DNA from 2 places in the Streptomyces sp. NPDC033229 genome. Region 1 is predicted to be linked to the other one. Evidence: riboswitches for the same ligand, from Rfam matches in the RefSeq annotation. Region 1 holds a riboswitch; the other holds the start of a gene.
The links. A riboswitch is a leader RNA that binds a small molecule or an ion and turns the genes downstream of it on or off. The one in region 1 is predicted to bind thiamine pyrophosphate.
Positions count from the first base shown of each region.

Region 1 (14,370 bases):
GACGGAGACCAGTTCGTCGAGCGTCTGCTTCATCCCGCCGGTCTCGGCGAGGTCGTGACCCGCCGCGAAGACATGGCAGGTGTCCAGGCAGACCCCGAGCTTCGGGTGGTGCTCCAGCGCCTCGAAGTACGGCCCGAGATCCGCCACCAGTGAGCAGAGCGAGGCGCCCTGACCGGCCGTCGGCTCCAGCAGCAGCCACGGGTCGTCGTCATGGGTCAGCTCGTCCAGCAGCGGCAGCAGCCGCTCGTGGACCTGCGCCAGGGCCTCGCGGCGCGGTCGGCCGCCGGTCGCCGAACCGGTGTGCACGACGACGCCGAGCGCCCCGATCGCCCGCCCCCGGCGCAGCGAGTGCCGCATCGACTCCACGGACTTCTCCGCCGTCGCCTCGGTGTGCGACCCGAAGTTGATCAGGTAGGGGGCGTGGACGAAGACGGGGAGGGACTCGGCCGCGCAGGCGGCGCGGAATTCCTCGTCCTGCCGGGCGTTGCCGGACGGGGTCGCCCAGCCGCGCGGATTGGCGACGAAGACCTGCACGGCCTCGGCGCCCATCTCCCGGGCGTACGGCAGACCGACCTTGGCCAGCCCGCCGGCCACCGGGATGTGGCCGCCGACGGGGTTACGGGTGCGCGCGGACAGGAGTTCGTTCATGGCCTCGGTCATGGCTCAGAGACCGCCCTTGAGGCGGATGGTGATGGTGTCGCCCTTGGGGGCCTTGTCGCCGCCCTTGACCGACTGACCCTCGACCGAGTCCCGGGGGAAGAGGAACGGCCGGTCCACCTTCACCGCGAAGCCCGCGGCCGTCAGCGCCCTCTTGGCGTCGGCCTCGCTGCGACCGGTGACGTCGGGGACCTCGACCATCTCCTTGCCCTTGGAGACCGTGATGGTGACGGTGTCGCCCTTGGCCGCCTGCTCGCCCCTGGCGGGGGACTGGCCGGCCACCGCGCCCTTCTCCTTGTCGGAGAAGACGGGGTCGTCCGCGACCTTGACCTTGAAACCGCGGCCCTCCAGCGCGGAGGTGGCGTCGCCGATGGACAGCCCGCTCACATCCGGCACGTCCAGTGCCTCGCCCTTGCTGACGGTCAGGGCGACGGCCGTGCCCGGCCGGCGCTCCACGCCCGGCTGCGGGTCGGTCGCGAGCACCGCGTCCTGCGGGGTCTCACCGCTGAACTGCCGGCCGATCTCGCCGACCGTCAGCCCCGCGGCCTCGATCTTCCGCTTCGCGGCACCGAAGGGCATGCCCACGACATTGGGCACCTCGGCCCGGGCGGGGCCCTTGGACAGGACGATCGTCACCTTGCCCGTGTTGCGGATGCGTCCGCCCGGCCCGGGGTCGGTGGAGATGACATGACCGCGCTCGATCGTGTCGCTGACCTCCTCCTTGACCTTCACCCCGAGGCCTGCTCCGCGCAGCTCCTGCTCGGCCTTCTCCCGCGTCATGTCCAGGACGGCCGGGACCTTCGTGAACTGGCCGGAGTTGATGTACCAGACCCCCGAGCCCGCCAGCACCAGCAGCACGGCGGCGAGCACGGCGATCAGCCCCCACCGGGGCCGTGGCCGGTCCGCGCGTGGCGCGGCGCCCGGCGGGGGCGGCGGCGCGGGCACGTGGTCCAGTCGCGTGGTGTGGTTGAGCTGATCGTCAGGGGCGGGCGCGGGCGGTGCCGCGGCGGTCCGCGGGATCACGCTCGTACGGTCCTCGGAACCGACGTGGTCCGGGCCCGGCTCCGCGTCGCGGCCGTCGACCGCGGCCCGCGGCGGCACCATGTCGAGCTGCTCGTCGGACAGGCTCTCGCGCACCCCGCGGAGCAGCCCCAGCAGCGCGATCGCGTCGGCCGGTCGCAACCGCGGGTCGCGCGCGGTCGCGGCGGCCACGAGGGCGTCCAGCTCGGCCGCCAGCTCCGGGACGGCCGCCGACGGCGGCGGCACGTCCTCGTGGAGGTGGCGGTAGAGGACCTGCGCGGGGGTGCTGCCGGTGTGCGGCTTGGCGCCGGTGAGCATCTCGTAGAGGACGACGCCACAGGCGTAGACGTCCGCGCGGGTGTCGGCGGTGCCGTGCTCCAGCTGCTCGGGCGCGAGATAGGACACGGTGCCGAGCACGGAGCCGCTGTTGGTCGTGGTGTTGGTGTCGACGGCCCGCACGAGCCCGAAGTCGGCGACCTTGACCCGGCCGTCGTCGCCGATCAGCACGTTCTCCGGCTTCATGTCCCGGTGCACCAGCCCGGCCAGATGCGCGGCGCCGAGCGCGGCCAGCACGGGCTCCGCGATGTCGAGCGCGGCACGCGGCTGGAGGGCCTTGCGCTCGCGCAGCACGTCGCGCAGCGTGCATCCGGCCACGTACTCCATCGCCAGATAGACGTAGGCGCCGTCGGTGCCCTGGTCGAAAACGCCCACCACATTGGGGTGGTCGAGCCGTGCCACGGACTTGGCCTCACGGATGAAGCGCTCCACGAAGGCCTCGTCGGCGGCGAGGCCGGGATGCATCACCTTCAGCGCGAGCACACGGTCGAGCCGGGTGTCGACGGCCCGGTAGACCGTGGCCATGCCACCGACGGCGATCCGCGCCTCGACGCGGTAGCGGCTGTCGAGCACGTGCCCGACGAGCGGGTCCCCCAGGGTCGTATCCACGGCATACGAGTCTACGAGCCACGACGAGCAGGTCGAACGCGGTGCGCCTGCGGCGGGGATCCGCAGCCGAACGGTGACATTGGGCAGGCTGCTGCCCCTGCCTATTCGGGGTGCCGTTGTCGTGTACGGCGCGGCCGTGTCGTGCGCACCACCGCTGCGCGGCGGTGTCCTCCAACGCCGGAAAGGGTTTATTTCAACCCATCCCGCGTTTGGGGGAGAGACCACAGGGGGCTCCCCCCCCCCCCCTTCCCCCCCCCCCCCCCCCCCTTCCCCCCCCCCCCCCCCCCCCCCCCCCCCCCCCCCCCCCCGCGCCCGCAGGGCGCTCGCCGCCGCAGGCGGCAAGGACGGCCCGCGGCCGAAGAGCCGCCGGACACGTCCTAGAACGCCGGCCGCTCCGGGTCGAAATCCGCCAAGCCCTCCGCGGGAGAAGACGCCTCGGCGAAGTGGCGGCGGGGGATGCGGCCCGCTCGGTGGGCCAGGCGGCCCGCCTGCACCGCGTGGCGCATGGCCTCCGCCATCAGGACCGGCTCCTGGGCGCGGGTCACGGCCGAGGCGAGCATCACCGCCGCGCACCCCAGCTCCATCGCCAGCGCCGCGTCGGACGCCGTGCCCGCGCCCGCGTCGAGGATCACCGGGACCTGGGCGCGCTCGGTGATCAGCTGGAAGTTGTGCGGGTTGCGGATGCCGAGGCCGGAGCCGATGGGCGAGCCCAGGGGCATGATCGCGGCGCAGCCGATGTCCTCCAGCTTGCGGGCGAGGACCGGGTCGTCGTTGGTGTACGGCAGGACGGTGAAGCCGTCGTCCACCAGGATCTCGGCGGCGTCCAGCAGCTCGATGGGGTCCGGCAGCAGGGTGCGCTCGTCGGCGATCACTTCGAGCTTGACCCAGTCCGTGCCGAGCGCCTCCCGGGCCAGCCGCGCGGTGAGGACCGCCTCGCCGGCGGTGAAGCAGCCCGCCGTGTTCGGCAGGACGCGGATGTCGTGCTTCTCCAGGACGGAGAGCACCGAGCCCCGCACACCGGCGTCCAGCCGGCGCATGGCGACCGTGGTCAGCTCGGTGCCGGAGGCGAGCAGCGCGCGCTCCAGCACGTCGAGGCTGGGCGCCCCGCCCGTACCCATGATCAGCCGGGAGGAGAACGCCGTGCCCGCGATGGTGAGCAGATCGTCTGCCATCGGTGCGGATCAGCCCCCCTGCACGGCGGTGAGGACCTCGACGCGGTCGCCGTCGCCGAGCGTCGTGGCGGGCCACTGGCCGCGGGGGACGACGGTCTCGTTGACGGCGGCGGCGACGCCCGCGCGCGCGGTGGTGAGGGCCGTCACGAGGCCGTCGAGGGTCAGCCCCCGGGGCACCTCGCGGCGCTCGCCGTTGACGTGGATGCCGACGTTGGCCTCGGGGCTGTCGGTGGGATCGGTGGGGTTCATGCGGGCAGCTCCTGGAGCGCGTTCGAGAAGCGTCGGGGGGAGAAGGGCAGGGCCGTCTCGGGCAGCCGTCCGGTGGTCAGCACCTCGGCCATCACCTCGCCGGTGAGCGGGGTGAGCAGGATGCCGTTGCGGTGGTGGCCGGTGGCCGTGAGCAGGCCGGGCAGCTCGGTCGGGCCGAGCAGGGGAGCGTTGTCGGGGGAGCCGGGACGCAGCCCGGCGCGGGTCTCGACCAGGGGCAGCTCGGTGATGCCGGGCACCAGCTCGTGGGCGTCGCGCAGCAGCTCGTACACCCCGCCGGCGGTGACGGTGGTGTCCCAGCCGAGCTCCTCCGTCGTGGCGCCGACGACCAGCTCGCCGTTCTCGCGCGGCACCAGATAGACGGGGCCGCCGCGGACGACCGCCCGTACGGTCCGGGAGAGGAAGGGCGCGTACGGGCCGGGCACCCGCAACCGCAGGATCTGGCCCTTGACCGGGCGGACCGGGGGCAGGACGTGCTCGGGGAGCCCCGCGAGACGGCCGCTGTGGCTGCCCGCGGCGAGCACGGTCGCCCCGGCGGCGACCCGGGTGCCGTCGGCGAGCTCCGCCCCGGTGGCGCGCTCCCCCGTGACGTCGACGCGGACGGCCTCCGCCCGGTGGAAGCGCACCCCGGCCCGCTCACAGGCGATGAGCAGGGCCTTCGCGAGTCGCCGGGGATCGGTCTGGTGGTCGCCGTCCACCCGCAGACCGCCGCTCACCCCCGGCGCGAGCATCGGCTCCAGCCGACGGCACTCGCGCCCCGACAGCCACTGCGAGTCCAGGCCGGACCGCTGCTGGAGGGCGTGCAGCTCGCGCAGATGGGCGCGGTCGTCGGCGTCGAGGGCGACGGCGAGCGTGCCGCAGGCGCGATAGCCGGTGTCCTGGCCGCTCGCCTCCTCCAGCTCGGCCGTGAACGCCGGATAGCGCCGCGCGGAGGCCAGATTCAGGGCGAGCAGCCGCTGCTCGCCGTGGTGCAGCTCTGTCACGGCGGCGAGCATGCCCGCCGCGACCAGCGCCGCGCCGCCGCCGGGCGCGGGGTCCGCGACGACCGTGCGCAGACCGCGCTGCGCCGCGCGCCACGCCGTGACGAGACCGATGACACCGCCGCCGACGACGAGCACGTCGCAGACGGTGTCCGACGGCGTGCCCCGGCCTGGAGACATGGTGGAAGACGCGTGCATGGGCGTCCAGCCCCTCCCTTCGCCGGCATGACCCGGATCAGGTTCGTACGGTCGGAGGCCGTCCAGCCTCCCTCTCAGCCCGGTCGTCCGGGCTCCCGCGAGTGCTTTGCACCGCCACCCTAGTACGCGCCGCGAAACGACCGGAAGGGCGGCCGGACGGGGAGCCTCGTACCGTTCCGCGGCCTCCGGCGGCCAAACATCGTGACGCTGTGTCAGAGGTCTCCGCACCCGGTGCTCCGGTACGGCCCGGCCGCAGCCCTACAGTGATCGGGTGAGCGAGCACGGGAAAGCAGCGAAGACCTCCACCGAGCAGCGGATCGTCATCGTCGGCGCCGGGATGGCCGGGGTGCAGACCGCCGTCGCCCTGCGCGAGCAGGGCTGGCGCGGCGCGATCTCCGTTCTGGGCGCCGAGCCCCACCAGCCGTACGACCGGCCGCCGCTCTCCAAGGCCGTCCTGCTCGGCAAGGCGGAGGGGTCGGCCTTCGAGGTGGACTTCGAGTCGCTCGGCATAGAGCTCGAACTCGGGCGGGAGGTCACCGGCCTGCGCGCCGACGAGCACCTGCTGGAGACCGGGAACGGGCCCGTGCCGTACGACGTGCTGGTCATCGCCACCGGCGCCGAGCCCCTCGCCCTGCCCGGCAGCGAGGACGTGCCCGGGGTGCACCTGCTGCGCACCCTCGACGACGCCGAGCGGCTGCGCCCGGTGCTGGCCCGGCAGCACGACGTCGTGGCCGTCGGCGCGGGCTGGATCGGCGCGGAGTTCGCGACCGCCGCGCGCGAGGCGGGCTGCCGGGTGACGGTCGTGGAGGCCGCCGAGCTGCCGCTGGCGGGCGCCATGCCACCCGAGGTCGCCGTCCACATGTCCCGGTGGTACGCCGACAGCGGAGCCCGGCTGCTGACCGGCGCGCGCGTGGCCGCCGTGGAACCGGGCGCGGTGCTGCTGGCCGACGGCACCCGGCTCGCGGCGGACGCGGTGGTCGTCGGCATCGGGGCGCGGCCCGCGACGGGCTGGCTGGCCGGTTCGGGCATCGCACTCGCGGCGGACCACTCCGTCGTCACCGACGACCGGCTGCGCACGTCCCTGCCCGACGTCTATGCCGTCGGCGACTGCGCGTCCTTCCCCTCCGCCCGCTACGGCGAGCGGCTGCTCGTGCACCACTGGGACAACGCCCTCCAGGGCCCCCGGACCGTTGCCGCGAACATCGTCCACGGCCCGGCCGAGAGCCCGGTCTACGACCCGGTGCCCTACTTCTGGTCCGAGCAGTTCGGCCGCTTCGTGCAGTACGCGGGCCACCACGCGGCCGCCGACGAGCTCCTGTGGCGTGGCGACCCCGACGGCGCCGCCTGGACGGTGTGCTGGCTGCGCGCGGGCGTCCTGGTGGCCCTGCTCGCCGTGGGCCGCCCCCGCGACCTGGCCCAGGGGCGCAAGCTCATCGAGCGGGGCGCGGCCATCGACCGTGCGAAGGCCGCGGACGCGTCCGTGCCGCTGAAGTCCGCCGCTCTTTGACGTGCCGTTCGCCTGCCGGGCGGATCTTCGGCCGCGGGCCGTCTGTGCCGCCCGCGGCGGCGAGCGCCCTGCGGGCGCGTCCTCGATCGCCGGAAGGGCTTGTTTTTGACTGAGCTCAGCCAGAACAAGCCCGTCCGGCGATCGAGGAGGACGGTTCCGGACGCGGCTCGGGTCAACCCGGCTACCCACTGTCAGTCCTAGATGGCAGGCTTGTCCCGTGACCGAGATTGACGCAAAGATTGATGCTCTCGTCCCCGCCTGGCTCAACCTCCCCGACATCGCCGAAATTCTCGATGTCGAGGTGACGCGCGTCCGGCAGCTGGTCAAGGAAGGCCAGCTGATCGCCGTGCGCCGTGGCGAGAACCGAGTGCTCCAGGTGCCCGCCGACTTCGTCGGCGAGGGCAAGGTCGTCAAGGGCCTGGCCGGGACCCTGACGCTGCTGCGGGACGACGGCTTCAGCGACGAGGAAATGCTGGAGTGGCTGTTCACCCCGGACCCGACCCTGCCCGGGACCCCCGCGCAGGCGCTGCGCGAGAATCGTGGCACGGAGGTGAAGCGCCGCGCCCAGGCGCTCGCCGTCTGACGCGCCCGAAGGCGCCGTAGACGCGAAGTGAAAACCGTCCGGCGTACGGGCACGGGAGCCTCCCGTGCCCGTACGCCGCCGACCCGGGGGGACCCACGACATGTCCGTCACCGCACGCGAGCGGCTCGCCGACGCCCGGCTCTATCTGTGCACCGACGCCCGCAAGCGCCAGGGCGACCTGCCGGAGTTCCTGGACGCCGTGCTCGGTGACGGAGGCGTCGACATCATCCAACTGCGCGACAAGGGCATGGAGGCGGGGGAGGAGCTGGAGCACCTCGCCGTCTTCGCCGAGGCGGCCCGTCGGCACGGCAGGCTCCTCGCGGTGAACGACCGCGCCGACGTCGCGCACGCCATCCGCTCCGACGTCCTCCACCTGGGCCAGGGCGATCTTCCGGTGCCGGCCGCGCGGGCCGTCCTCGGCGACGACGTGCTGATCGGCCGCTCCACCCACGCCGAGGCGGAGGTGGCCGCCGCGGCCGTCGAGCCCGGCGTCGACTACTTCTGCACCGGCCCCTGCTGGCCGACCCCGACCAAGCCCGGCCGGCACGCCCCCGGCCTCGATCTGGTGCGCTACGCCGCGGCCCTGGAGACCGAGGGGCCCGGGCGGCCCTGGTTCGCCATCGGCGGCATCGACGCCGGCAATCTGGACGAGGTGCTCGAGGCCGGCGCCCGGCGGGTCGTCGTGGTGCGCGCCATCACCGAGGCGGACGATCCGGGCGAGGCCGCGGCCCGGCTCGCGAAGCGCGTGCGCGATTACGCCGGGTAACCCCACGGGGTGTGACCAGCAGCGCGACCGGCGAAGGGTCATGGAGCGCCCACGATATTTCCATGGAATGTCCAAGGTGTGGACAGTGGTCGGGCGAAAAGGGCATATCGAAAAAGATGGTTGGGGCCTCCGTCGGACCGCTGGTTAACTTGCCGGTATGGCCCTTGGCACTGCTTCCACCAGGACAGACCATGCGCACACGGTGCGTGAGCTACTCGCCCGCGGCGAGCGCTCGTATTCGTTCGAGTTCGCGGCCCCGAAGACCGAGAAGGGCGAGCGGACGCTGTGGAACGCCATTCGCCGCATCGAGGCCGTCGCACCCACATTCGTCTCCGTGACCTACGGCGCGGGCGGCTCCTCCCGTGAGGGCACCGTGCGGGCGACCGAGCGCATCGCGACCGACACCACCCTCACCCCCGTCGCGCATCTGACGGCGGTCAACCACTCCACGGCCGAACTCCGCAACGTCATCGGCCAGTACGCCGACGTCGGCATCCGTAACATGCTCGCCCTGCGCGGCGACCCGCCCGGCGACCCCATGGGCGACTGGGTGCGGCACCCGAAGGGCATCGACCACGCCGCCGACCTGGTGCGGCTCATCAAGGAGTCCGGCGACTTCTGCGTCGGCGTCGCGGCGTTCCCCGAGATGCACCCGCGCTCCACCGACTGGGAAACCGATATCCGGCACTTCGTGGACAAGTGTCGCGCGGGTGCGGATTTCGCCATCACCCAGATGTTCTTCTACCCCGAGGACTATCTGCGGCTGCGTGACCGCGTCGCGGCGGCGGGATGCGACACCCCGATCATCCCGGAAATCATGCCCGTCACGAATGTGCGCCAGATCGAACGATTCGCACAGCTCAGCAACGCGGCGTTCCCGCCGGATCTGGCGGAACGGATCCTCGCGGTCAAGGACGACCCGGCGGCTGTACGCTCGATCGGGATCGAGTACGCCACGCAGCTGTGCACTCGGTTGATGGCCGAGGAGATTCCCGGGCTGCATTTCATTACCCTGAACCACTCCACGGCGACTTTGGAAATCTACGAGAATCTGGGACTGCACCAGCGGTCCTGACGGCCGGCCCGCGAACGGCGGCCGCACGAGAGGGGCGTTAATGGGCTGGACGGTCCTCTACATCGCGTTCGGCGTCGTCGCGCTCTGGCTGCTGGGCGAGGTGTTGCTGCAGTACAAGGCGCGGTTGCGCTGGCGGCTTCTCGCCTTCGTCGGCTTCCTCGGCGTGGTCGTGGGCGTGCTCATCCCCTCCGTCGTGGTCATCGGGGTGGGCGCGATCGCCTTCGCCATCGGACAGACGTATGTGACGCTCTCCTTCCGCCGCGGCTTCTCCACCGGCTGGGCGATCCGCCGCGGCAAGGACGACGCCGTGGACGGCAAGGAGCCCGCCGGGTCCGCGGGAGCGGAGAAGACCCGGGCGGGCCGCCGACGCCGGGGCGGGGGCGCCGCTCCCCTCGCCGAGCCGACCCTCGAGGTCTCGGGTCTCGAAGTGCACCCGGTCCCCGAGGCCGACCCGGGCCCGGCCCTGCTGCCCAACGCGGCCCACCAGCCCGCCCCCGCGGCGTCGGACGAGGCCACCCCCGGCGCGTACGGCGGCTACGGCGACACCACCGGCTACGACCAGGGCCAGGACACGAGCGTCTTCGGCACCTACGACCCGTACGGCGGTCAGGCCTCCGACGCCCCCGGCACCCCCACTCAGGGCGAACAGGGCGGCCAGGGTGCCTATGCGGGCCAGTTCGACTACGGGCAGGGTCAGTACGCGCCCTACTCCGACCCCTACATCGGCAACCGCCAGCAGTCCTACGAGACCTACGAGGGCTACGGACAGCAGGACGCCTACGCCCAGCAGCAGTACGGCACGGCCGCGCCCGCCGGCTACCCCCTCGACGCGTACGGCATGCCGCAGCAGTACGACATCGACACCCCGCCCGGCGGTGTCTGGGTGCCGCAGCAACGCGACAACGACACCCCGCCGCCGCCGGCCGGGCAGCAGCCGCCCTACCCCGAGCAGTTGCCGGGCCACGGCTACGACGGTCAGCACTACCGCTACTGACGCACGGCCGGCGCCCACGTCGCCTCTCGCACCCGCCCGGCGGGTGCGAGAGGCGACGGCTCATTGCGAGCCGCGCCAGTCCGCGCCGGAGACGATGAGACCGGCGACCAGTGCCCCGGACATCCCGGCGTGGGCGAGCCCGCCGCCGGGGTGGGCGAAACCGCCCGCGAGGTGGAGACCGGGCACCGGGGTCGCGTTGCCGGGGCGCAGGAAGCGGCCGTCCGCACCCGCCAGCACCGGCGCGGGCACCCCGCCGCCCTCGGCCCCGAGGGCCGCTTCCGTATCGGCCGGAGTACGGACCTCCCGCCACAGCAGCCGCTCCCGCAGCCCCGGCACGGCCGCCGCGGCGGCGTCGACCATCCGGTCCGCGAAGCCCTCGGCAGTCGGCACGTCGGTCCAGTCGACGCGTCCGTGCGGTGCGACCGTGGCGCTGAGGGTGACGGCCTCATGCCCGTCGTCCGGGCGGGCGGCCGGATCGTCCGGACGCAGCACGGTCACCGTCGGCCGGTAGTCCGCCCGGCCCGAACCGGAACCCGCACCGCGCCCTGCGGCCGGCCGGTCGTCGTCACCGAAGACGGCCGCCAACTCCGCCGCCCGGTCGCCGGTGTGGACCACCGTACGGTGGACGACGCCTTCGGGCCGGGCCCCGCGCAGCGCGAGGAAGACCGTGAACCTGCCGGGCGGCACCGGGGCCTGGAACGTCGTGGCCGCGCCCGGCGCGATCCTCGCCAGCTGCCCGGGCGAGACCCCGGCGACCACCAGGTCCGCCTCGGCCACGCTCCCGTCGGCCAGCTCCACACCGGCGGCGCGCCCGTCCTTCTCCAGCAGCCGGGCCACCTCCGCCTCGAAGTGGAACTCCACCTTGCGGTCCCTGCACCGCTCGTACAGCGCGTCGGCGAGCGCCCGCACGCCCCCGCTCACATACCAACTGCCGAAGGTCTGCTCCATGTACGGCAGCACGGTCGCGCTGCCGGGGGCGCGGCGCGGGTCCAGCCCGTACGCCAGGGCGTGGCTCTCCAGGAGGGCGGCCAGCCGTGCGTCCCCGAGCTCCCGCTCCGCGACGGACGCGAGGGTGACCGGGACGCGCCGCCTGAACAGAACGCGCTTGCGCACCGCGGGATAGGGATCCCGGCCCAGGGCCGTCCGGTCCTCGCGCAGCGGCTCCTCCAGCAGCGGCCGCCGGGTCGCGTCCCAGACCTCGCGCGCCCGGTTGACCAGGTCGCTCCAGCGCTCGCCCGCGCCGGGGCCGATGGCGTCGTCCAGCGCCTGGACGACGCCGGCCCGGGAGGCGTTGGGCAGCGAGACGTCCGTGCCGTCCGCGAAGACGTGCCGGCTCGCCGGGTCGACCTGGGCCAGACCGACGCACCGCTCCAGCGGCTCCTTGCCCGTCTTGACGAACAGGTCGCGGTAGACGGCGGGCAGATGCAACAGCCCCGGCCCCGTGTCGAAGACGAAGCCGTCCTTCTCGAGGCGCCCCACGCCGCCCCCGTGCGTCGCCGCGCGCTCGTACACCGCCACCCGGTGGCCCGCGACGGCCAGCCGGGCGGCGGCTGCCATCGCGCCCATCCCGGCGCCGATCACCACAATCCGTGCCATGCCAGTGACTGTATCCGGCGGCACCGACAACACCGACAACACGGCCCGGCACCTGCCCCGGGCCGTCCGGCCGCTCCCGCCGACCGCCGCCGCCGGGGGTGAACGCTCAGGCGTGAGTACACGTACTCAGTACCGGAGATGAGTAGCTGCGCGGATGGGACGGGGCCCGCTCGGAAGGAAGAGTGGTGCCCACGGAAGAGCCGGAGCGCCGGACCGCCGACACGGGGCGGCGGAACGGGACGACGGCTCGGCCGTGACGGGGGAGAACCGGGTCTCCACGGGGGAAACGCGGAGGCCCGGGGAGCACGGGGGAAGTACGGGGGAACACTGTTCCGGTGCGGGCCGAGGGGGATCGGACCGCACCGGAACAGCGCCGTTTCCGCCCGGTGCCCGCCCGTTCGAGGCCGCTCCCGTCAGCGGCCGGCGCCGCCGACCCGTCCCTGCAGCAGCCGTGACAGCGCCGAGTGCACCTCCTCGACCGACCGCTCCGGCTGGTACGACTGCCAGTCCAGGGCCGCCACCAGCACCATCCCGAACAGCGCCGACGCCGTCAGCGGCACGTCGATCTCCGGGCTCAGCTCACCGGCGGCGACCGCCTCCCGCAGCACGGACTCGATGACCGCGATCGCCTTCTGCCGCACCTGCATCAGCGTCGACTGCCAGGCCCGGTTGGTGCGCCACAGTTCGGCCACGTACAGCTGGGTGAGCGCCGGATAGCGGGAGATGAAGTCCAGCCCGGCCCCGATCATCGCGTCCAGCGCGTCGACCCTGCGGCCGCCGCGCTCGGCGCTCTCGTCGGCCGCCCGCTGCAGGGAGTCGGCCAGCAGCTCGATGCCGTGCCGCAGCAGCTCCTCGAACAGCACGGACTTGCTGGCGAAGTTGTAGTAGACCGTGCCCTTGGCGACCCCGGCCCGTTCGGCGATCTCGTCCACCGTGGTGGAGGAGAAGCCCTGCTCGGCGATGAGGGTGACCGCCGCCTCGAAGAGCTTCCGCCGGGTGTTCTGACGGCGCGTACCGCTGCTGTCCATGGGGATGATTCTCCCTGCCGACGAGGTGGCGTTGCTCACAGGGCTCATCCGGCTCACAGGCTCAGCTCCGGGTGCAGCCGGTCCACCGTCCAGACCTGCTTGCGCCGGGCCGTCCACGCGGTGAGCGTCAGCGCGCCCAGCGTGAACGCGGCCAGCACGCCGCAGGCCCGCCACACCGGGCCGGGGCCGCCGCCGGTGATGAGGTGGCGCAGTCCGTCCACCACGTAACTCATCGGCAGGAAGGGGTGGACGGCGTTGAAGAACCCCGGGCTGGTCTGCACCGGATACGTGCCGCCCGCCGACGTCAGCTGGAGCATCAGCAGCGCCAGGACGAGAATGCGCCCGGCCGGACCGAAGCGGGCGCCCAGCCACTGCACGATCGCGGCGAAGCACGCGGTGACCAGGACCAGGAAGCCCATCGTGGCCGCGGCGCGCGGCAGTTCCAGCCCGAGCAGCCAGTGCAGCACGGCCAGCAGCGCGCCGGCCTGGAGCACTCCGATCGCGGCGACCGGCAGCCAGCCCGCGAGGGCGATCCGCCAGCCGCCCGCACCGATGGCGAGCGCCCGCCGGTTGAGCGGCTGGATCAGCATGTAGGCGACCATCGCCCCCACCCAGAGGGAGAGCGGGATGAAGTAGGGCGCGAAACCGGTGCCGTAATTGGCCGCCTTGTGCGTGGCCTCGGAGGCCAGCGCGACCGGGTCGGCCATCACCCGGGTGCGGGCGTCACGCTCCTTCCTGCCGTAGTCGGGGATCCGGTCGACGCCGTCCCGCAGCCCGTCGGCGAGTTCGGCGGAGCCGTCGGAGAGCTTGAACATGCCGCCCTGGAGGGTGCCCGCGCCCTCGCGCAACTTCCCGATCCCGCCGTCCAGATCGCCGACGCCCGCCTTGGCGGTGCCGAGTCCGGTGTGCAGCCTCCCGGCCCCGGAGTGCAGCGCCCCGGCGCCCTCGGCGACCTTCCGCGCGCCCGCGTCGAGGGCGTTGACCTTGCGCACGGCACCGTCGATGTCCCGGGCGAGGTGCGGGGCCTCCTCGGCGAGCCGCACGGCGTAGGTGTGGAGGGTGTCCAGCGTGCCCGGCAGCCGGTCCAGTGCGCCGTTCTCGTTGTGGACCAGCGCGCTCAGGGCCGCGGCGCCGTCCGCCGACTTCCCGGCGGCGAACACCGCTTTGCGCAGCTCCGGGCAGACGGCATCGGGAGCGGCCGGCTTCTCGCTCCCGCACGACTTGTCGTATACGGCCGCCAGGGCGTCCGCGGCGCGGCGGCTGCTCTCGGCGAGACGGGCGGCGGTGGCGGGGGAGGGCAGGTCGTCCAGGTGGTCCCGCAGCGTCTTCGTCTCCCTGGCGACGACGCGGGCGGTGCGGCCGATCGCCTCGGCGTTCTCCTTGACGAAGGCGCCCTCCTTCGCCGCGGCGCCGTTGACCTTGTCGGCCAGTTGCCGGGTGCCGTCCGCGACCTTCCGCGCGCCCGTGGCCAGCTCCTGGGACTTGGTGTCCAAGGTGCCCGCCCCGGTGTGCAGTTCGTCCACGCCCTCCTGGAGGTCGCCGCTGCCCTTCTTCGCGTCCGCCAGCCCCTTTTCGAGGTCGC
Region 1 is NZ_JBVIQR010000012.1:73,075-87,444, reverse strand. Features, by position in the region: gene ACZ53N_RS13555 (deoxyribonuclease IV) at 1-660, opposite strand, end outside; gene pknB (Stk1 family PASTA domain-containing Ser/Thr kinase) at 664-2,622, opposite strand; gene ACZ53N_RS13545 (thiazole synthase) at 3,000-3,794, opposite strand; gene thiS (sulfur carrier protein ThiS) at 3,804-4,043, opposite strand; gene thiO (glycine oxidase ThiO) at 4,040-5,239, opposite strand; TPP riboswitch at 5,237-5,348, opposite strand; gene ACZ53N_RS13530 (NAD(P)/FAD-dependent oxidoreductase) at 5,577-6,746, shown strand; gene ACZ53N_RS13525 (Rv2175c family DNA-binding protein) at 6,964-7,329, shown strand; gene thiE (thiamine phosphate synthase) at 7,430-8,095, shown strand; gene metF (methylenetetrahydrofolate reductase [NAD(P)H]) at 8,253-9,170, shown strand; gene ACZ53N_RS13510 (hypothetical protein) at 9,211-10,164, shown strand; gene ACZ53N_RS13505 (phytoene desaturase family protein) at 10,225-11,760, opposite strand; gene ACZ53N_RS13500 (TetR/AcrR family transcriptional regulator) at 12,174-12,788, opposite strand; gene ACZ53N_RS13495 (YhgE/Pip family protein) at 12,842-14,370, opposite strand, start outside.

Region 2 (14,370 bases), on a different contig from region 1:
CGAAGTACAAGGTCATATCCCGGGCCGTCGCCTACCACGGCACCACCCAGGGCGCCCTGTCCATCACCGGCCTGCCGGCGCTGAAGGCCCCCTTCGAGCCGCTGGTCCCCGGTGCCCACAAGGCCCCGAACACCAATCTGTACCGCGCGCCGATCCACGCCGACGACCCCGAGGCCTTCGGCCGCTGGGCCGCCGACCAGATCGAGCAGCAGATCCTCTTCGAGGGCCCGGACACCGTCGCGGCCGTCTTCCTGGAGCCCGTGCAGAACGCGGGCGGCTGCTTCCCGCCGCCCCCCTGCTACTTCCAGCGGGTGCGCGAGATCTGCGACCAGTACAACGTGCTGCTCGTCTCGGACGAGGTCATCTGCGCCTTCGGCCGTCTCGGCACGATGTTCGCGTGCGACAAGTTCGGCTACGTGCCGGACATCATCACCTGCGCCAAGGGCATGACCTCCGGCTACTCCCCGCTCGGCGCCACCGTCGTCTCCGACCGCATCGCCGAGCCGTTCTACAAGGGCGACGCGACGTTCCTGCACGGCTACACCTTCGGCGGCCACCCGGTCTCCGCGGCGGTCGCGCTCGCCAACCTCGACATCTTCGAGCGCGAGGGCCTCAACCAGCACGTGCTGGACAACGAGTCGGCGTTCCTGTCGACCCTGTCCAAGCTGCACGACCTGCCGATCGTCGGTGACGTCCGGGGCAACGGCTTCTTCTACGGCATCGAACTCGTGAAGGACAAGGCCACCAAGGAGTCGTTCACCTCCGAGGAGTGCGAGCGGCTGCTCTACGGCTTCGTGTCGAAGAAGCTCTTCGAGAACGGTCTGTACTGCCGGGCCGACGACCGCGGCGACCCGGTCATCCAGCTCTCGCCGCCGCTGACCGCCGACCAGTCGACGTTCGACGAGATCGAGCAGATCGTCCGCGGCGTCCTCACCGAGGCCTGGACGAAGATCTGACCGGACGGGATCCGACCGGGCCGTCGGCCCCGCTCCGATCCGGACCCGACGGGCAGCCCACCGGCCCGTCCCCGGCCGTGGTCCCCCGCGCGCACCCCCACACCCCACCACGCGCGCGGGGGACCACGGTTTTCCGCGTGTCCCGGCGTCCCCGGCAGCCCGGCCCGTCCCGGCCCGCGCGCCGTCGCACCTCCGCTCGCGCGTGCCGCGCGGATGCGCTCCGACGGGCTCCGGCTCGAAAACGACCCTCCGGGATGAGCCCGACCGGAGGAAACTGGGCCGCTCCAGCGTCGAGCCTGGGCGGAGGCTAGGATCCCCGTTCCGTACGGTGCCAGTGACCCAATGGCCTCCCGGTTCGTTCACCCGGACAGGGGAACGGACCCTTCAGCGACCCGAGGTGCTCGACATGGTGGCCCCGCCGGACAACGACGTGCTCTGGGCACGCGGTCTGCATTACGCCTACAGCGGTTCCCCCGCTCTCGCCGGTGTCTCCATCGGCGTCCGCGAAGGCGAGATCCTCGCCGTCACCGGGCCGCGCGGCTCCGGGAAGTCCACACTCCTCAAGTGCCTCTCGGGTCAGCTCGTGCCCGACCCCGGCGAGGTGTGGTTCAACAGCGCGCCCGTGCACACCCTCTCCCGCGCCGCACGGGAGCGGCTGCGCCGCGAGCGGTTCGGCTGGATCGGCAGCGAACCGCACCTGCTGCCCGAGCTGACCGGCTGGGAGAACGCCGCCCTGCCGCTGCTGGCCCGCGGCATCGGCCACCGTGCCGCCAAGCGGACCGCCGGGGAGTGGCTGGAGCGCCTCGACGTCGGCGACTGCGCCCGCAAGCGCCCCAAGGCCATGCTCCAGGCGCAGCGCCAGCGGATCGCCATCGCCCGGGCCCTGGCGGGCGAGCCGACCGTGGTCTTCGCGGACGAGCCGACCGCCCCACTGCACACCACCGACCGGGCCCAGGTGCTGCGCACCCTGACCACCGCCGCCCGCTCGCACCAGATCACAGTCGTCCTCGCCACGCTCGACGACGAGAGCGCCACCCTCGCCGACCGCACGGTCAGCCTGACCGACGGCCGCCGGGGCGGCGCGATCCCGGCGCCCGAGTCGCCGGGCGGAGAGGGCAGGGCCGCGTGCTCAGTCTCCGCCTAGCGCGCGGCGCGCACCCGCTCGTCCTGCTGCGCCGGCTGCTGGTCGCCGCCGCCGCGGCGGGAGTCGGCTTCCTGCTGCTGTGCACCCTGGGGCACGCGGTGGCCCACCCGAAGGAGGCCGAGGGCTCGGTCGTGCGGCTCCTGTGGTGTGTGGTGCCGCTGGCCGCCGTGGTGCAGTTCGCCGTCGCCGTCGCCCGCACGGACCCGGCCACCCGCCTCCGGGAGGGCCTGGACGCGGTGGGCCTCGGGCCCGTGGCGCTCTCGCTGCTGGCCGCCGTCTCGACGGCGCTCTCCTGCGCCGTCGGCAGCTGCGCCGCGCTGCTCGTCTACCTCGAACTGCGCGGCAATCTCCATCTGACGTCGCTGAGCGGCTCCGCGACCAAGCTGCTGGACGGGGGCGAGCCCCTGCCGTGGGCCGCGGTCCTGACCCTGCTGTCCCTGCTGCCGGTGCTGGCGGCCGCGGCCTGCGCGGTCATGCTGCGCCCCGGCGACCAATCCCCGGAGGGCCCGCGGGCCGACGACACCTCACCCGCCGTCAAGGCACCCGAGCCCAGGCGCACGTACAGCGGCCTGCCCTGGGGCGTCGCCGTGATCGCCACCGGCCTCGCCCTGGAGGCCTACGCGAGTAACGGATCGGCACCCCCCGCCGAAGCGCTGCTGAATCTGCCCGGCCGGGCCGACGGCGCCTCCCCCGGGCTCGTCGGCGGTTGGCTGCTCGCATGCCTCGGCTTCTGCCTGGCCGGACCGGGGCTGACCCACTGGTGCGGGGTACTGCTGTCGGCCGGCCGACCCGGACCCGTACGACTGCTGGCCGGGCGCATACTGCAGGACGCGGCGCCACGGCTCGGCCGCCCGCTCGGTGTGCTCTGCGCCGTCGCCTCGGGCGCCCTGGTAGCCGTCGAGCTGTACGGCGCGGCCTGGGAGCCCTCCGGCGCGCGCCCCTTCGGCCCGCTCACCGGTCTCGGCGCGGCGCTCGTCATGGCCTGCGTGACGGCCACGGCGCTCACCGCGGCCCTGGACACCCGGCAGTCCCGCGCCGACACCGCGGCGACGCTGCTGCGGCTGGGCATCCCCGCCTCCCTGCTGCGCAGTGCGGCCGCCGTGCGGACCTGCGCGCTGGTGGCCGTGATGGCCCCGCTGACCTGGGTGGTCGGGGAGTTGGCGGTCATGCCGCTGACCAAGTGACGGCGGAGCTGCCGCCGAGGGGCGGGCGGGCCGTCGTCGCGACGTCCCGCCCGGGGCAAAGGCCGGGGCAAAGGCCGGGGCAAAGGCCGCAAGCGACCCATGGCCAGGGCCTAGCATGGCCGGATGCAGCCGAATGCCCCTCGCCCCGCCGGTCTCCCCGCTGAATCCCCCCTCGATTCCCCCGCCGGCTCCCCCCTCGGCTCCGACCGTGAGATCGAGAGCCTGGAGGAGTTCGACCGGGTCGTCGCCTCGGGCTCGCTCGGCGGATACCGCGTGCAGTCCGTCGATCTGACGGCCCGTACGGCCGAGCTGGCGGCCGTGGACACCATGGAGGCCGTGTTCCTCGGGTGCCCGATGGAGCCCGAGGCGGCCGCGAAGCTGCGGGCCGGAGGCGCGCTGGTCTTCCCGCCGGTGCCCTTCCTGCCGTTCAACCCCTACCGGGCCACGCTCTACCGCCCGGAGGAGCTGTTCGAGGGCCTGGAGAAGGGCTATGAGAACACCCCCGACGCCCTCGCGTACGCGTGGTTCGAGAGGACGAAGTCGGACGGCGACATATTCGCCTCCATGCTGCGCAGCATCCACGACGACGCCGTGTCCGACGCGTTGGACGAACTGCTGGCAGGCCGGCGCGTCGTGGGCGTCATGGGCGGTCACGCCCTGGAGCGCGGTTCCGCCGGGTACGCCGGGGCGGCCCGGCTGGGCCGGACACTGGCACGCGAGGGCCTGACCGTCGCCACCGGCGGCGGGCCGGGCGCCATGGAGGCCGCGAACCTCGGCGCGTACGCCGCGCCCCTCGCGGACACCATGTTGGACGAGGCCCTGTCGCTGCTGGCCGGCGTCCCGCACTTCACGCCCTCGGTCGCCGAGTGGGCGGCCGCCGCGTTCGCCGTGCGCTCGGCCTTCCCCGGCGGCGGGGCCTCGGTGGGCATCCCCACCTGGTTCTACGGACACGAGCCGCCGAACGCTTTCGCCTCGCACCTCGCGAAGTACTTCGCGAACGCCACCCGCGAGGACGGCCTGCTCGCCCGCGCCAATGCCGGCGTGGTGTTCCTGCCGGGCGCGGCGGGCACCGTGCAGGAGATCTTCGACAACGCGACGCCCAACTACTACCAGTCGCGCGGCGAGCCGACCCCGATGGTGCTGGTGAACCGCGCGCACTGGACGCGCGAGCTCCCGGCCTGGCCCCTGCTGGAGGCGCTGGCGGCCGGACGGCCGATGGCCGGACGCATCGCGCTGGTCGACTCGGTCGACGAGGCACCGGCGGCGCTGGCGCGGCTCACGGCGGGGTCACGGTGAGCGGCGGGCGCGGCCACCGGCGGCCCGCGGCGCCCCCGCGCACAACAAGTCCTTGACTATTTCTTGACCCAAGGCAACTTCCACGCCGAAAAACGCGTCTGCTTCAGGAGCACGACGGTTTATCAGGCGAACGGAGCTATTGGTGATCATCGGCCTTCTGACGGCTGTCGCGGCCTCGGCCTGTTACGGCACAGGCTCGGTCCTGCAAGCCGTGGGATCGCGCAAATCGGCCCGCCGGGAGGCCGCGGCGGCCTCCACGACGGGTACGACGCAGCATGGCGGCCCCAGCCTCTCCTCCACCGCCAAGGCCGCGGTGACCTGGGAGTTCATGGTCGGTACGGTGTTGGACTTCCTCGGTTTCGGACTCGGCGCGCTGGCCGCTCGCATGCTGCCGCTGTTCCTCTCCCAGACCGTCATCAGCGCCAACCTCGTCGTCACCGCCGTACTGAGCATCAAGCTCCTGGGCATCCGGCTGACCAAGCCCGAGTGGCTGTCGATCGGTGTCGTCTGCTCTGCGCTGGTGCTGCTGGCGACCGCCGCGGGCCACGAGGGCAGCGGCGACACCGCGCGCTCCACCCACTGGTGGCTGCTGATCATCTCGCTGGTGCTGATGATCGGCGGCACGATCGCCGTCCGTCTGCTGGGCTCGAAGTCCGCGATCCTCGCCGGTCTGCTGTCCGGACTCGGCTTCGGCGCCATCGGCGTGGGCGTGCGCATCCTCGACGGCATCGACCCGTTCGACCTGCCCACGCTGATCGCGGACCCGGCGCTCTACGCCATCCTCATATCGGGCACCATCGGCATGTACCTGCACACGGTCGCCCTGCAGATCGGCTCGGTCAACGGTGCCACGGCCGCCCTGGTCGTCGGCGAGACCGTCCTGCCCGGCCTCATCGGCGTGCTGATGCTCGGCGACACCTCCCGTGACGGCCTCGCCTGGATGGCCGTCGCGGGCTTCCTGCTGGCCGTGGCGGGCGCGGTCGCGGTCGCCTGGTACGGCGAACCGGAGAGCGTGGTGGTGCCGGAGTCCGAAGCCGGGGCACGGGACCTCGCACCGGCCCCGACGAAAACGGGCTGAGGGCCGCCACCGTCCACGGGAGAGCCCCCCGCACTGTCCTTGGCGACGGTGCGGGGGGCTCTCCCGTTCGGGCTCAGGCGGCGGAGCCGTCCTCGGCGGGAGAGAGCACCACCACGTCGTTCACATCGAAGCCGACGCCCACGTGGGCGTCCGGCTGTGGGGCGCCCCGCAGTTCGCACGCCGCCTCCAGCTCCGGCCCGTTCGGGGGCCGCAGCAGCACCACGACATGGTCGCCCCGGAACGTCCGGCCGGTGACGGTGCACGGCAGCCCCTCCCCCGCGGGCAGCAGCCGCACCCCGGCGGGGCGTACGAGCAGCCTGCACGGGCCCTGCCGCGTCCCCGTCGGCACCGGCACACTCCCCCACACGGTGTCGGCGCGCTCACCGCCGACCGTCGCCTCGACCACGTTGTCGAAGCCGAGGAAGCGGGCCACGAACTCCGACGCCGGCCGCTGCCACACCTCCAGCGGCGTCCCGGCCTGCGCGATCCGCCCCTCACGCATCACCACCACCCGGTCGGCGAGCGCGAAGGCCTCCCCCTGGTCGTGGGTGACGGCCAGCACCGTGGTGCCCAGCCGGCCGAAGAGCTGCCGCAGCTCGACCACGAGGCGCTCGCGCAGGCTCCGGTCGAGCTGTCCCAGCGGTTCGTCGAGCATCAGCAGCCGCGGCCGTGGCGCGAGCGCCCTCGCCAGGGCCACCCGCTGCTGCTCGCCACCGGACAGCGCCGCGACGGACCGCCGCTGCGCGCCCGGCAGGCCCACCATGTCGAGCAGCTCCGCGACGCGGCGCTCCGTCTCCGCGCGCCCGACCTTGCGCATCCGCAGCCCGAAGCCGACATTGCCGCCGACGTCCCGCTGCGGGAAGAGCTGGTGGTCCTGGAACATCAGGCCCACCCCGCGCCGATGGACGGGCACCTGGCCCTGGTCGGCACCGGAGAGGAAGACCCGCCCGGCGTCCGCGTGCTGCAGCCCCGCGACGACCCGCAGCAGCGTGGACTTCCCGCTGCCGCTCGGCCCGAGGACACACACCGTCTCGTGCTCGGCGACCTGAAGGTCCACCGCGTCCAGGGCCGTGCGCCCGCCGAAGCGGACCGTGACGCTGTCCAGGCGCAGCAGATCCTGTCGCAGCCGGTACATCTAGAACTCTCCCGAACGGTCGGTGCGCACGCGCTCCAGTACCAGCAGCGCCGCCGCGCACACCAGCATCAGGATCGTGCTGAGGGCCATGGCCTGGCCGTAGTTGATTTCCCCGGGGCGGCCGAGCAGCCGGGCAACGGCCACCGGCAGGGTGGGGTTGTCGGGCCGGGCGATGAAGACGGTCGCCCCGAACTCGCCCAGCGACACGGCGAACGCGAACCCCGCCGCCACCGCCAGGGCCCGCCCGACCAGCGGCAGGTCCACCTCGCGCCACGCGCGCAGCGGTGACGCCCCGAGCACCGCGGCCGCCTCGCGCAGCCGCGCGTCCACCGCGCGCAGCACGGGGAGCATGATCCGGACGACGAAGGGCACGCCCACCAGGGCCTGTGCCAGCGGGACCAGGATCCAGGACGAGCGCAGATCCAGCGGCGGCTCGTCCAGGGTGATCAGGAAGCCGAAGCCGACGGTCACCGCGGAGGTGCCCAGCGGCAGCATGAGCAGGGCGTCGAAGCCCCGTACGAGCCGTCCCGCCCGCCGGGTCAGCGCGGCGGCGGCGAGGCCGCCCACGACGACGGCGATGCCGGTGGCGGCCAGCGCGTAGGCCAGGGAGTTGCCGATGGCTTCCAGAGGGGCGACGACGAAGGTGCCGCCGTTGTCGTCCGCCGAGGCCAGGGCGCGGTAGAAGGCCAATCCGTAACCGTCGGGCCCCTCGAAGGAGCGCAGGACGAGCACGACGAGCGGCACCAGGATCAGCAGCGCCACCACGGCCAGCACCGACGCCAGGAGCGCCCATTGGGCCGCCCCCCGCGGGCGGCGGGAGGTGTGGGCCGCGTCGACCAGTTTCAGCGCGGATTCCCGCCGCCGCACCGTCCACGCGTGCACCCCCAGCAGTACGGCCACGGCCAGGAACTGCACGAGGGTGAGCACGGCGGCCGTCGGCAGGTCGAGCAGCCGCGCGGTCTGCTGGTAGATCTCCACTTCCAGGGTGGCGTAGCGGGGGCCGCCGAGGATCTGGACCACGCCGAAGGAGGTGAAGGTGAAGAGGAAGACCATGAGGGCGGCGGCGGCCACGGCGGGCGCGAGCGCCGGCAACGTCACCCGGCGCCAGGCGGCGAGGCGCCCGGCGCCCAGCACCCGGGCCGCCTCCTCCTGGCGGGGGTCGAGCTGTGCCCAGAGGCCGCCGACGGTCCGTACGACGACGGCGTAGTTGAAGAACACATGGGCCAGGAGGATCGCCCAGACCGTGGTGTCCAGGCGCATCCCCCACAGCTCGTCCAGCAGTCCGCCGCGTCCGAGCAGCGCCAGGAAGGCCGAGCCGACCACGACGGTCGGCAGGACGAAGGGGACAGTGACCACCGCCCGCAGCAGCTGCTTGCCGGGGAAGTCGAAGCGGGCGAAGACATAGGCGCCGGGGAGGGCAAGGGCCAGGGTCAGGGCCGTGGACGCGAGGGCCTGCCAGGTGGTGAACCACAGGACGTGGCCGATCCGCTCGTCGCCGAGTACCTCTGTGACGCGGGCGAACTGCCACCGTCCGCCGTCCTTGAGTCCCCGGGCCACGATGGCGGAGACCGGGTAGGCGAAGAACAGGGCGAAGAAGGCGACCGGCAGGGCCATCAGGCCGAGCCGGACCGCCGTCTGCCGGGAGAGCCTCTTCGGTCGCTTCGGGACGTGTCGCTTCGGGTCGTCTACTTCAGGACGAGCGAGGACCATGCCTTGACCCACTGGTCGCGGTTCTTGGCGATCTTCTCCGGGGCGAGGGTCGCGGGATCGGTGATCTTGGCACCGAACCTGGTGAATTCCTCGGGCAGCGCGGCGTCCCGGTTCGCCGGGTTGACGAACATCTGGAGCGGCATGTCCTCCTGGAACTTCTTGCCCAGCAGGAAGTCGATCAGAGCCTCACCGCCCTTGGTGTTCTTCGCGCCCTTCAGCAGCCCGGCGAACTCGGTCTGCCGGAAGCAGGTGCCCGTCGCGACGCCGGTCGGCCCCTCCTTGGGCAGCGGCTTCACGCCGAGCACCTCGGCGGGCGGGCTGGAGGCGTAGGAGACGACGAGCGGCTTGTCGCCCTTGGCCTTCTTGCCCGCGGCGGAACCGGAGAAGCGGTCGTTGTACGCCTGCTCCCAGCCGTCCACGACCTCGACGCCATTGGCCTTGAGCTTCTTCCAGTAGTCCTGCCAGCCGGCGTCGCCGTACTTGGCGACGGTGCCCAGCTGGAAGGCGAGCCCGGGGGACGAGGTCGCCGCGTTCTCGGTGACCAGGAGGTTCTTGTACTCCGGCTTGATCAGGTCGTCGAAGGACGCCGGCGGGCTGAGCTTGTGGCCGGCGAAGTACGCGCGGTCGTAGTTCACGCAGATGTCGCCGAAGTCGACGGGCGTGACCCGGTGCTGGCCGGCGTCGGCCTGCAGCTCCTTGGGGACCCGGTCCAGGCCCTTGGCCTCGTACGGGGCGAACAGGCCGTTGTCGAGCGCCCGAGACAGGAGGGTGTTGTCGACGCCGAAGAAGACGTCGCCCTGCGGGTGGTTCTTGGAGAGGACGGCCTGGTTGACGGCCGTCCCGGCGTCCCCGCTCTTGAGCACCTTGACCTTGTACCCGGTGGCCCGCGTGAACTCCTTGAGCACCGCGTCCGACGCGGCGAAGGAGTCGTGCGAGACGAGCGTGACGGTCTTCGAGCCGGAGCCGGAGTCGTCCGAGCCGCCGCAGGCGGCCAGCACGGGGACGCCGAGCGCGGCGATGACGGCCGCGCCGACGGCACGCCGGAAGGTGGTGTTCATGAGTGGGTTGACTCCCTACGCCGGTATGACCCGGATCAGGTCCGAGGGTCTGCGGCCTGTGCCGCACTCTCAGCGCTCTGCGCGCTCCCCTGTCGGATGTTCATTTGTGCGAGGTGTTCGCCTGGGCGAGTGGACAGTATCAGCGCTCGGCGGCGGCGAGCTGACCGCACGCTCCGTCGATCTCCTGGCCGCGCGTGTCACGGACCGTGACGGGCACGCCGTGCGCGGCGATGGCCTGGACGAACGCCCGCTCGTCCTCCGGGCGGGACGCGGTCCACTTCGACCCCGGGGTGGGGTTGAGCGGGATGAGGTTGACGTGCACGCGCTTGCCCTTGAGGAGCCGGCCGAGCAGGTCACCACGCCACGCCTGGTCGTTGATGTCCCGGATCAGGGCGTACTCGATGGAGATCCGGCGACCGGACTTCTCCGCGTACTCCCAGGCGGCGTCGAGAACCTCGCGGACCTTCCAGCGGGTGTTGACCGGCACCAGGGTGTCGCGCAACTCGTCGTCCGGCGCGTGCAGGGAGACCGCGAGACGGCACTTGAAGCCCTCGTCGGCGAAGCGCAGCATCGCGGGCACCAGGCCGACGGTGGAGACGGTGATGCCGCGCTGCGAGAGCCCGAGGCCGTCCGGCTCGGGGTCGGTGAGACGGCGGATCGCGCCGACGACGCGCTTGTAGTTGGCGAGCGGCTCGCCCATGCCCATGAAGACGATGTTGGACAGCCGCGCCGGGCCGCCGGGCACCTCGCCGTCGCGCAGGGCGCGCATGCCGTCGACGATCTGGTGCACGATCTCGGCGGTCGACAGATTGCGGTCCAGCCCGGCCTGACCGGTGGCGCAGAACGGGCAGTTCATGCCGCAGCCGGCCTGGGAGCTGATGCACATGGTGACCCGGTCGGGGTAACGCATGAGCACGGACTCGACCAGCGTGCCGTCGTGCAGTCGCCACAGGGTCTTGCGGGTGGTGTCGCTGTCGCACGAGATGTGCCTGACGACGCTCATCAGCTCGGGCAGCAGCTCGGCCGCGAGCTTCTCGCGGGCCGCCGCCGGGATGTCCGTCCATGCCGCCGGGTCGTGCGCGTAGCGGGCGAAGTAGTGCTGGGACAGCTGCTTCGCACGGAACGGCTTCTCGCCGATCGCGGCGACGGCCTCGCGGCGCTCGGCGGGGGTGAGGTCGGCAAGGTGCCGCGGGGGCTTCTTGGCCCCGCGCGGCGCGACGAAAGTGAGTTCTCCAGGTGCAGGCATGGTCCTACCAGTGTCGCAGACATACGGAGAGGGGCCCGCCGCCCTGTGGACAACGCACCCCTCACCGAAGAAACCGCAGGTAGGACCCCTGTCGCGACTCAGGTGCTGCCGACGAAGACGACCAGCAGCAGCCACACCACCGGGGCGGTCGGCAGCAGCGAATCCAGCCGGTCCATGATCCCGCCGTGGCCCGGCAGCAGGGCGCCCATGTCCTTGATGCCCAGGTCCCGCTTGATCATCGACTCGCCGAGATCACCCAGCGTGGCACTGACCGCGACCGCGAGGCCCAGCAGCAGGCCCTGCCACCACGCTCCCCCGTCGATCAGGAAGTGCGTGCACAGCGCGCCCGCCACCATGGCGAACGCCACCGCGCCGAGCAGCCCCTCCCGGGTCTTGCCGGGGCTGATGCGCGGAGCGAGCTTCTTCTTGCCGAACCGCCAGCCCACCGCGTAGGCGCCGGTGTCGCTGACCACCGTGAGCACCAGGAAGGTCAGCACCCTCCAGGCACCGTCGTCCGCGGCCAGCATCAGCGCCACGAAGGTGGCGAGGAACGGCACGTAGAAGGCCGCGAAGATACCCGCCGTGACATCGCGGAGATAGTCCTCCGGCGGCTCCGTCATGCGCCACACGAGCACCGCGAGCGCGGTGAAGGCCATGGCCACCCACGCGCCCTCGGCGCCGTTCACGAAGCCGGCGACGACCATGGCGGCGCCGCCGACCGCGAGCGGCACCAGAGGTGCCCGGATGGCCTTCTTCTCGGCCAGCCTGGAGGTCAGCTCCCACAGCCCGACGACCACGGCCACCACGATGACCCCGAGGAAGACGGGCTTGTAGATGAACAGGGAGGCGAGGATGACGGCGCCGAGGCCGATACCCACCCCTATCGCTGCCCGCAGATCGCGCCCGGCGCTCTTCTTCGCCGCGTTCGCCGTCTGGGGGGCAGCAGGCTCCTGCGGCCGGATGTCGGGCTCCTGTTCATCGCGGAACAGGGGGCCGCCGAAGTCAGCGGCCCCCTGATCACGGTCGTCCTGGTCTCCGCCTGCGTCGGGCACGATGGGCATGGGGCGAGTCTGCGCCGCGTAGGCCGCCTCGTGCACAGGACCCGCCGTACCGGCGGGTCCCTGGTCGGTGGACCCCCAAGAGCCGACGCGCGGCGGGGCCCCCCAGGATGCGTCGTTCATCAGACCTCGAGGAGCTCGGATTCCTTGTGCTTGAGCAGCTCGTCCACCTGAGCGACGTACTTCTGGGTGGTGTCGTCGAGCTCCTTCTCCGCGCGGCGCACCTCGTCCTCGCCGGACTCCTTGTCCTTGACGAGCTTGTCGAGGAGCTCCTTGGCCTTGCGGCGGATGGAGCGGATCGAGATCTTGGAGTCCTCGGCCTTGGTCTTGGCGACCTTGACGAACTCCTTGCGGCGCTCCTGCGTCAGCTCCGGGAAGGTCACCCGGATGATGTTGCCGTCGTTACTGGGGTTGACGCCCAGGTCGGAGTCGCGGATGGCCTGCTCGATGTTGCGCAGCGCGCTCTTGTCGAACGGGGTCACCACGGCCATGCGCGGCTCGGGAACCGAGAACGACGCCAGCTGGTTGATGGGCGTCAGCGCACCGTAGTAGTCCGCCACGATCTTGTTGAACATCGCCGGGTGCGCACGCCCCGTGCGGATCGCCGCGAAGTCCTCCTTGGCGACCACGACGGCCTTCTCCATCTTCTCCTCGGCCTCGAGGAGGATCTCTTCGATCACCACTTGCTCCTGGTGTTATCAGTAAGCAGAGCCTCGCCCCTGCGCGCGTCTTCTCCTGCACGGTGTCCGACCGGCAGGCAGTTGTCCATCCCCGTGCCGAGGTCTTCCCGCGGCCCGGAGTTGCCGCCCGGACCGGCACCTGGCCGGTACGGGCGGTTGTGCGAGCCCGTCAGGCCCGCGTGCTCTGGTCGCTCACCAGCGTGCCGATCTTCTCACCCTTGACCGCGCGGCCGATGTTGCCCTCGGCGAGCAGTTCGAAGACGAGGATCGGCAGCTTGTTGTCCATGCACAGGGTGATGGCGGTGGCGTCGGCGACCTTGAGGCCGCGGGAGAGGACCTCGCCGTATTCGAGGGCGTCGAACTTCACCGCGTCGGGGTTCTTCTTCGGGTCGGAGTCGTAGACCCCGTCGACACCGTTCTTGCCCATCAGGATCGCCTCGGCGTGGATCTCCAGGGCGCGCTGGGCGGCGGTGGTGTCGGTGGAGAAGTAGGGCATGCCCATGCCGGCGCCGAAGATCACGACGCGGCCCTTCTCCAGGTGGCGCACGGCGCGCAGCGGGATGAACGGCTCGGCGACCTGTCCCATGGTGATGCCGGTCTGCACCCGCGTCTCGATGCCTTCCTTGACCAGGAAGTCCTGGAGGGCGAGGCAGTTCATGACCGTGCCGAGCATGCCCATGTAGTCCGAGCGGGCCCGGTCCATGCCGCGCTGCTGCAGCTCGGCGCCGCGGAAGAAGTTGCCGCCGCCGATGACGACGGCGATCTCGTAGCCCTCGCGGACGACCGCCGCGATCTCCCGGGCGATGGCGTGCACGACATCGGGGTCGACGCCGAGCCCTCCGCCGCCGGCGAAGGCCTCGCCGGACAGTTTCAGCATGAACCGACGGCGCTTGCCGTGGTCGGTGCTCTCGTCGTCGGCGGCCTGTGGGGCGTCCGCACCCTGATTCATTGGAGATCTCCTCGTGCACATACGAAGAAGGCCATTGCCGGATGGGTCCTTATCAGATCCCTGTACGGCAATGGCCTCCTCGTCACATCAGCGGCCGGCCGGTGGACGGGCGGCTGCGTACGACCCTAGCGGGTCGCAGGTCATTCGCGTCCTGCTGACGGCTCAGGCGCCGACGCGGATGCGCGAGAAGCGCTTCAGCGTGACACCGGCCTCGTCCAGGATCTTCTGGACGGTCTTCTTGTTGTCCTTGGCGAACGGCTGGTCCAGCAGCACGCTCTCCTTGAAGAAGCCGGTGACGCGACCCTCGACGATCTTCGGCAGGGCAGCCTCGGGCTTGCCCTCCTCGCGAGCGGTGGCCTCGGCGACGCGGCGCTCGTTGTCGACGACGTCGGCCGGGATCTCCTCGCGGGAGAGGAACTTCGGCGCGAACGCGGCGATGTGCTGCGCGACGTCCTTGGCGACCTCGGCGTTCTCCTTGTCGAGCTCGACGAGGACACCGACCTGCGGCGGCAGGTCAGCGGCCGTGCGGTGCATGTACGCGAAGACGAAGCCGTCGGCGAACTGCGCGAAGCGGTCCACGACGATCTTCTCACCGAGGGTGGCGTTGGCCTCGTCCACGAACGCCTGGACGGTCTTGCCGGACTCGATCTCGGACGCCATGAGCGCCTCGATGTCGGCCGGGGCCGTCTTGGCGACGTGGGCGGCGAGCGCGTCGGCGACGGTGACGAACTTGTCACCCTTGGCGACGAAGTCGGTCTCGCACTTCAGCTCGACGATCACACCGGAGGTGTTGTCGTCGGCGATGACGGAGACGACGGCACCGTTGGAGGTGGTGCGGCTCTCGCGCTTGGCCACGCCCTTCAGGCCCTTGACGCG
Region 2 is NZ_JBVIQR010000005.1:136,536-150,905, reverse strand. Features, by position in the region: gene ACZ53N_RS07165 (aspartate aminotransferase family protein) at 1-956, shown strand, start outside; gene ACZ53N_RS07160 (ABC transporter ATP-binding protein) at 1,363-2,100, shown strand; gene ACZ53N_RS07155 (hypothetical protein) at 2,082-3,284, shown strand; gene ACZ53N_RS07150 (LOG family protein) at 3,408-4,580, shown strand; gene ACZ53N_RS07145 (hypothetical protein) at 4,723-5,658, shown strand; gene ACZ53N_RS07140 (ABC transporter ATP-binding protein) at 5,732-6,793, opposite strand; gene ACZ53N_RS07135 (ABC transporter permease) at 6,794-8,407, opposite strand; gene ACZ53N_RS07130 (thiamine ABC transporter substrate-binding protein) at 8,479-9,561, opposite strand; TPP riboswitch at 9,557-9,662, opposite strand; gene rlmN (dual-specificity RNA methyltransferase RlmN) at 9,701-10,807, opposite strand; gene ACZ53N_RS07120 (phosphatidate cytidylyltransferase) at 10,906-11,988, opposite strand; gene frr (ribosome recycling factor) at 11,988-12,545, opposite strand; gene pyrH (UMP kinase) at 12,715-13,494, opposite strand; gene tsf (translation elongation factor Ts) at 13,657-14,370, opposite strand, start outside.
Region 2: another riboswitch for thiamine pyrophosphate. It lies ahead of ACZ53N_RS07130 (thiamine ABC transporter substrate-binding protein); the one in region 1 lies ahead of thiO (glycine oxidase ThiO).